Acuticoccus sediminis: one gene and its partner. Each later gene encodes a partner of the first gene's protein in a complex. Links are inferred from orthologs where the notes say so. Each region holds a gene or a part of one and is shown on either strand. Other genes may lie near its edges. The genes, in order: DLJ53_RS18790 and dapF.

Region 1 (3,176 bases):
CGGGTCGGCGATGAAGTCGCCGACCTGCGCGTCCGGGTTCTTGGCGAGGGCGTCGACGAGGGCGATCTGGGTGGCGGGGTTCTCCACCTCGTCGACGACGAGGAGAAGGCGCTGCAGGCGCGTTTCGCCGGACTTCGGGTTGATCTCGGCGCGGATCTCGGTCTCCTGACCGTAGCGGGCGCGGGCGGCCTTCTGGATCGCGTCTTCCATCGCCTCGATGACGATGGCCCGGTCGATCTGCTTCTCCCGCGCCACTGCGTCGGCGATCTGCAACAACTCCAGCTTGTTCGCGCTGACTGCCATATGGTTTCCGTCCCACCTCAGGCCGCGCGCCGCGCCGACCCTCAAAACTTGCGGGGATTGCCCCCAAACTCACCGACTTGCCGCGAGCGGCAACCCGGTCACTCGCTTCTGACGCGTCGTCCGGCGCGATCGCGCGCCGGTCGTCGAACGTCAGTTCATAGCCGTCTTCTTGCCGGCCTTCAGCGACTGTTCCACCAGCGCGTCGGTCAGCACCAGGCGCGCGTCGGACAGCTCGCCGAGTGGGACATGGACCTTCTCGGCCCCCAGCTCGGCAAGACGCAGATGCACATTGTCCCCGTCGACGCCCAGGATGATGCCGCGCCAGCGGCGGCGGCCGTCGATGGGAATCGCGGTCTCGAGCTTTGCTTCGTGGCCCGACCAGCGCTCGAAGTCCTCCCGGCGGACCAGCGGACGGTCGATACCCGGAGACGAAACCTCGAGATGATACGCCTTGGAGATCGGATCGTCGACATCGAGGGCCGGCGAGACGGCGTGGCTGATGGCTTCGCAGTCTTCGACATTGAGGGTTCCGTCCGGCCGCTCGGCCATGATCTGCACCGTGCAGCCGTTCTGCGCCGTCACGCGGACACGCACGAGACGGTAGCCGAGCCCTTCCAGGGACGGTGCCACGATCCGCGCGATTCGCGCGTCGAGGCCGGTTTCGGTGATAATCCGGTCGTCGTCCAAAAAAACCTCGTTCATCCCGGCGTTGCTGGTCCGGCCGGATCCGCCTCGAGTGCCCTTGCCTTCGACCGGCCCTGCGTCCGGCCTTTCGAGCGGCGCCCTCGACCGGCCCCGTCCCGTATGGAGAGGCCTGGCGGCCCGGGTCGATGCTGCCGGCAGGTGGATCCGGAGGGACGTTACAAACGCCGAATGGGCCGGCCCCCGAAGGCGCCAACCCGGTTAAACCTGAGAACCTGAGTGTGGCGGTTAGATAGCCCGGCGCTGCGCCGAACGCAAGACCTCCGGCTCGGCGAGCGGCGCGAAGGCGTCGGCCACGTACTCGTAGACGTCGCGCTTGAAGGGCACGACGAGTCCCGGGACGTCGGCGAGCGCCTCCCACTTCCAGCGGGAGAACTCGACGCTGTGGCCCTCGGGCGGCTCGGTGACGTTGATCTCGCTGTCGTCGCCGACGAAGCGGAAGGCGAACCAGCGCTGGGCCTGGCCCTTGAAGCGCCCGCGCCAGGAGGCGACGTCCTTCGGCAGGTCGTAGTGGAGCCAGCCGTCCACCTCGCCGAGCGGCTCGATGGAGCGGACCGAGGTCTCCTCGTAGAGTTCGCGGCGGGCGGCGTCGAGCGGGTCTTCACCCGGGTCGATCCCGCCCTGCGGCATCTGCCATGAGTAGCTCGGCACGACGCCGCGCGAGGCGCGTTTGCCCATGAAGATCTGCCCGTCGGAGGCGAACAGCGCGATGCCCACGCAGAGGCGATAGCCCTTGCGGGGCGAAGCGGCGAGTAGGTCCATCAAAGCCCCGTCGTGCGCAATGCACGTTCGACCGCGCCCATCACCTGTGGCGAGCGCGGGGACATGTAAGAGGGGAAGGTCGCGGCGATGCGTCCGTCGCGGCCGATCAGGATCTTGTGAAAGTTCCAGGCCGGCACGGCCGCACGGCCGCCGTTCTGGCGTGCCCAGGTGAAGAGCGGATGCGCGTCGCGGCCGGTGACGGCGGCCTTTTCGAGCATCGGGAAGGAAACGTCGTAGCGGGCCGAGCAGAAGCTCGCGATCTCGCCGTTGGAGCCGGGTTCCTGGCTGCCGAAGTCGTTCGACGGGACGCCGAGGACGGTGAGGCCGAGGCCGGCATACTCATCGCTCAGCGCCTGGAGCCCCTCGTACTGCGGGGTGAAGGCACAGCGCGAGGCGGTGTTGACGAGAAGGACGACGCGGCCGGCAAAGAGGTCCGCGTCGAGCCGCTCGCCGTGAATGCCGGTGAGCGACACGGACGACCAGTCGATGGCGCGCGCGTTCGCCGGCAGCGTGTCGGCGGACACCATGCGTGCCGCCATGGCGAACGCGAACGTGGATGCGGCCGCGACGAGGGCGGCCACCTTGAATACGGTTCCCGGCGCTGATGCGATCGGACCCCTCATGGGTGCTCCTCGTTTCAGGGGGCGAGCCACGTCGGGCTCCGGGCGTCATCGTACCACAGTCTGGCCCGCCGATGCCCGTCGGCGGACAGAAATAGCCAATCCAGGCTCGCGATGTGAACCGTTACCAAAACGAAGTTGGCAAAACTTTGCGCCGTATCAAATCCGGCGGGTCCGGATGGCGGCTCGGGCCCGTCGACCGGGACGCCGGGACCGGTCTTCTGCGCATAGCAGATTTTCGAGTAGGCGCCCATCGCCGCCCACTCGGCAGCCGCGCCGGCGTCGCCGCGGTGCAGCACGGCACGTCCGCCGAGCCGGACCTGAATTCCCGCCGCATGATCGTAGAACACGGCCGCACAGCGTGGGTCGACCTCGAGCTCCGCCACCTTCGGCGAGCGCACGTCGGTGTAGAACCGGATCGACCTTTGCGCGCGGTCCGCGCCGCGCAGGACGACTGTGCGGGCCTCAGGCGCGCCGTCGGTCCCGACGCTCGCGAGGGTCATCCGCCGGAAGGCGGCCTGGCGCGAGGCGGCCCCCTCCTCCAGCATGGCCCACGCGGCCGCCTCGACGGCGTCGAGGTCGCCCGGACAACCCGGCACATCAACACTCACGGTGCTTATTCCCCAGACGGCCGCGCCGACCGGCGGCCTCCTTCACGGCCACGCCCCTCGGGCGCGGACACGGCACGGCCCCAGCCTGTTCCTCGGAGCCAGCCGTCGCTGAAGTCCGACCGGAGGCGAAGCGGGGGGGCGCGCAAGGCCGGAGAGCGGAGCGTGCCTTGCGCGGCGC
Region 2 (3,288 bases), on another replicon or contig:
CTCAACGAGAGCTTCACCGTGCGCAAGCTGTCCTACGGTGAGGGCGTGGAGCGTGTCTTCCCGATCTTCTCGCCGATGCTGGAGTCGGTCGAGGTCGTGCGCCGCGGCAAGGTCCGCCGCGCGAAGCTCTACTACCTGCGTGGCCGCACGGGTAAGGCTGCCCGTATCGCCGAGCGCAAAGAGAAGCGCGCCGCGAACGCCTGAAGCCCGGCTCCGAGGTGCGACGGGATTTCCCACCGCCCCCGGCTCCGCGCTACAGGTCCCGCCGCAGCCAGCGCAGTGCCCGCTCCACCCGCGGGCTCATCCTGCCCCTCGGCGTTTTTGTCGCCGCCGTACTGATGTGCGGCGGCTTTTGGCTGTTCGCGATGGAATCGCTGGAGGATCTCCCCGGCCGCGCCTCCATCCGCGAGGCGACGTCGGCGGCTGCGGACTCGGCTGACCGGCGGGGCGAGGACGGCCCGATCGTCGTCGCCCCGCGCGTCACCGTGCCCGACGCCCCGGTCGACAGGTCGACGGCGCCCGCAGCGCCGACGGCGGAGGCCGCCGCACGCAACGCCGGCGGCGGCGTGAGGTACGTGGAGGGCGCAGGCATAGCCGCGCCCCGCCCGACCGGCCCACTGGTGCGCGAGGAGCGGCCGGACGTGATGCCGCCGCAGGCCAAGCGCGGCCCCGGCCCCGAGCGCTTCAAGCTCGTCGTCATCGAGAGCGCGGGCGTGGTCGACGCGCGCACCCACAAGATCACCCTCCCCTACGTCGATGCCCCGTCCGCCGACGCGACGTGCCAGAGTGCGAGCGGCGGGACCTGGCCGTGCGGCGCCCGGGCGCGTACCGCGATGCGCCGCCTCGTGCAGCGCCGCGCGCTGGACTGCGTCCCGCTGGACCGGAACTCGGACGAGCCGGTCCGGGCCGCCGACTGCGAGGTCGCCGGCATCAACCTGTCGCAATGGCTGATCGAGCAGGGCTGGGCCGCCCCGACGCCGGAGGCGCCGGAAGCCTACGTCGCGCTCCACAAGGCCGCCGTCGAGGCGCAGCGCGGCCTCTACCGCGCCGACGGACGCTGACGCCGCGTCCGCGGCGCACGCCTTCCCTCGATTTTCCGGAATATCGCCCGGCAGCCGTGAGGGGCCGGGCCTGCGCGGTCAGCCGTTGATCGGCTCCGGGTCGCGCGTGTAGACGCCGTCGCCGAGCATCCCGGTCCAGTCGACCTCGTAGGGGCCCGTCATGACGATGCGGCCGCCCTCCAGGCCGATGGTGAGCGGCCCGCCGGGAAGCTCCACCGTCACCTCCCCGGCGAGGCGGCCCATGTGGTGGCCGACCGCGGCGATGGCGCAGGCGGCCGTGCCGCAGGCCCGCGTCGGCCCCACCCCGCGCTCGTGCACCACCGCCCGCACGTGTCCCGGCGACAGCACCTCCACGAAGGAGATGTTGGCGCGGGCCGGGAAGACGGGATGATGCTCCAGCATCGGCCCGACCGTGGCGAGGTCGACCGCCGCGATCGACGGCACGAAGAAGACCGCGTGCGGGTTGCCGACGTTGGCGCACGCCGCCGGGCCGAGGCCGGCGAGCTCCGGCTCGGAAAAGGCGAGCGCCTGCGGGTCGCCAGCACCTTCGGCGAGCGGAATGTCGGCCGCGCCGAAGCGGGGCGTTCCCATGTCGACCGAGATGCGGCCGCCGCCGGCGCGCCACGCGCGCATCGGACCCCCGGCGGAGGCGATGGTCACTTCCGGCTCGGAGCGCTCGTCGAGCAGGATCGCCGCGACGCAGCGGGCCGCGTTGCCGCAGGACTCCACCTCTCCACCGTCGGCGTTGATGATGCGCATCAGCGCCGTCTCGCCCGCCGGCGGCTCGGCGATGATGATGAACTGGTCGAAGCCGATGCCGGTCGCGCGGTCCCCCAGCGCCTTCACCTCCTCGGAGGTGGGCGTGAAGGGCTCGGTCCGGGCGTCGACGACGGCAAAGTCATTGCCGAGGCCGTTCATCTTGCGAAATGGGATCATCGGCGTGGTCTCGGTTCGATGCCGATGAGATAGGGTCCCAGCGGCACGATTGCCCGTTGCCACGCGGCCCGGGGGAATGCAAGGCACCCCTCCGTCGGCGTCATGGCCGGCCGGGCCATGTGGACGAAGATCGCCGACCCCAGCCGGCGCACGCGCGGCCGCTGGTTGTCGTCCGTCGCGACGACCACGTCATAGAGCCCGTCCTCCCGCAGCAGCGCCTCGTGCGAGCCGGCATAGGGCCGGCGGACGTAGGCGTTGTACCGGCCGCTCCCGGCGTCGTCGCACCAGCCGTCGGCCGGCCGCACCCCCCGGTGGGGCACCGGCAACGCGGCGTAGCCGGTCACAACCCGTCCGCGCGTCAGCGCCGCCAGCGGCGTCATCCGGCCACGCGGCGTCGCCCCGTCGCCTTCCCGCTTCAGCGTGCCGATCCCCGAGCGCCCCATGGCCGCCCGCATCACCCGCCCCTCGACGTTGACGAGCACCTCCGTCGGGTGCCCCGGACGCGGCCGGACGAGCGCCGGCCGGCGGGGCCAGGCGGTGCGCCGGCCGGGCCGGCGACAGGTGCGCGTTCCGGGGATAACCGGAAAGGTATTACTGTTCACGATAATTCACGCCACGGATGTATAGCGACTTGGGGCGGACTCGGGCAAAAATCGTGATCGTCAACACAAGCGGTTCTCGCCCGTTCACTTATCTTAGGGGTCGCGACACCACTCTGGGAGGGCCAGTTGAACAAGAGGACAATCCTCATCATCGACGACGACGAGGACCTTCGCGAAGGTCTGAGCGAACAGATCGGCTTCTACGACGAGTTCGCCGTCATCACCGCCGATACCGCACAGAAGGGCGTGGCCGCCGTCAAGTCCGAGGACGTGGCGCTCGCGATCGTCGACGTCGGGCTGCCCGATCTCGACGGCCGTGAGGCGGTCCGGCTGATGCGCAACGCCGGCTTCAAGGCGCCGGTCGTGATGCTGACCGGGCACACCACCGATGCCGACACCATCGTGGGGCTCGAGGCCGGGGCGAACGACTACGTCACCAAGCCGTTCCGCTTCGCGGTGCTGCTGGCGCGGATCCGGGCACACCTGCGGCAGTTCGACCAGAGCGAGGACGCCACCTTCGCAATCGGTCCGTACTCCTTTAAACCGTCCGCCAAAATTCTGCTCGAGCCGGACGGTCGGCGGATCAGGTTGACGGAGAAGGAAACCTCGATCCTCAAGTACCTCTATCGTGCCGGCGAAAAACCGGTCACTCGGGATGTTCTCTTGCACGAGGTGTGGGGCTACAACTC

What was found.
Region 2: the proteins of DLJ53_RS18790 (region 1) and dapF are in contact, whole or in part, in a solved structure (PDB 5YGU), measured with the Escherichia coli proteins. The link is inferred for Acuticoccus sediminis from one-to-one orthologs.

The regions. Positions count from the first base shown.
Region 1 is NZ_QHHQ01000004.1:129,384-132,559, forward strand. The notes cover bases 1-2,864. They hold DLJ53_RS18790 (RNA pyrophosphohydrolase), read right to left. Parts: upstream 1,768-2,864; coding sequence 1,234-1,767; downstream 1-1,233. Other genes in these bases: nusA (transcription termination factor NusA), read right to left, coding at 1-303; rimP (ribosome maturation factor RimP), read right to left, coding at 454-1,005; DLJ53_RS18795 (glutathione peroxidase), read right to left, coding at 1,767-2,390; DLJ53_RS18800 (pyridoxamine 5'-phosphate oxidase family protein), read right to left, coding at 2,405-2,864. Also shown: more of DLJ53_RS18800, read right to left, coding at 2,865-2,935. UniProt on the Escherichia coli protein: Master regulator of 5'-end-dependent mRNA decay.
Region 2 is NZ_QHHQ01000001.1:478,331-481,618, forward strand. Bases 69-3,044 are described here. They hold dapF (diaminopimelate epimerase), read right to left. Parts: upstream 1,998-3,044; coding sequence 1,140-1,997; downstream 69-1,139. Other genes in these bases: rplS (50S ribosomal protein L19), read left to right, coding at 69-204; DLJ53_RS02020 (thermonuclease family protein), read left to right, coding at 219-1,061; DLJ53_RS02030 (L,D-transpeptidase family protein), read right to left, coding at 1,994-2,479; DLJ53_RS02035 (response regulator transcription factor), read left to right, coding at 2,726-3,044. Outside these bases: more of rplS, read left to right, coding at 1-68; more of DLJ53_RS02035, read left to right, coding at 3,045-3,288. UniProt on the Escherichia coli protein: Involved in the succinylase branch of the L-lysine biosynthesis and in the biosynthesis of the pentapeptide incorporated in the peptidoglycan moiety. Catalyzes the stereoinversion of LL-2,6-diaminopimelate (L,L-DAP) to meso-diaminopimelate (meso-DAP).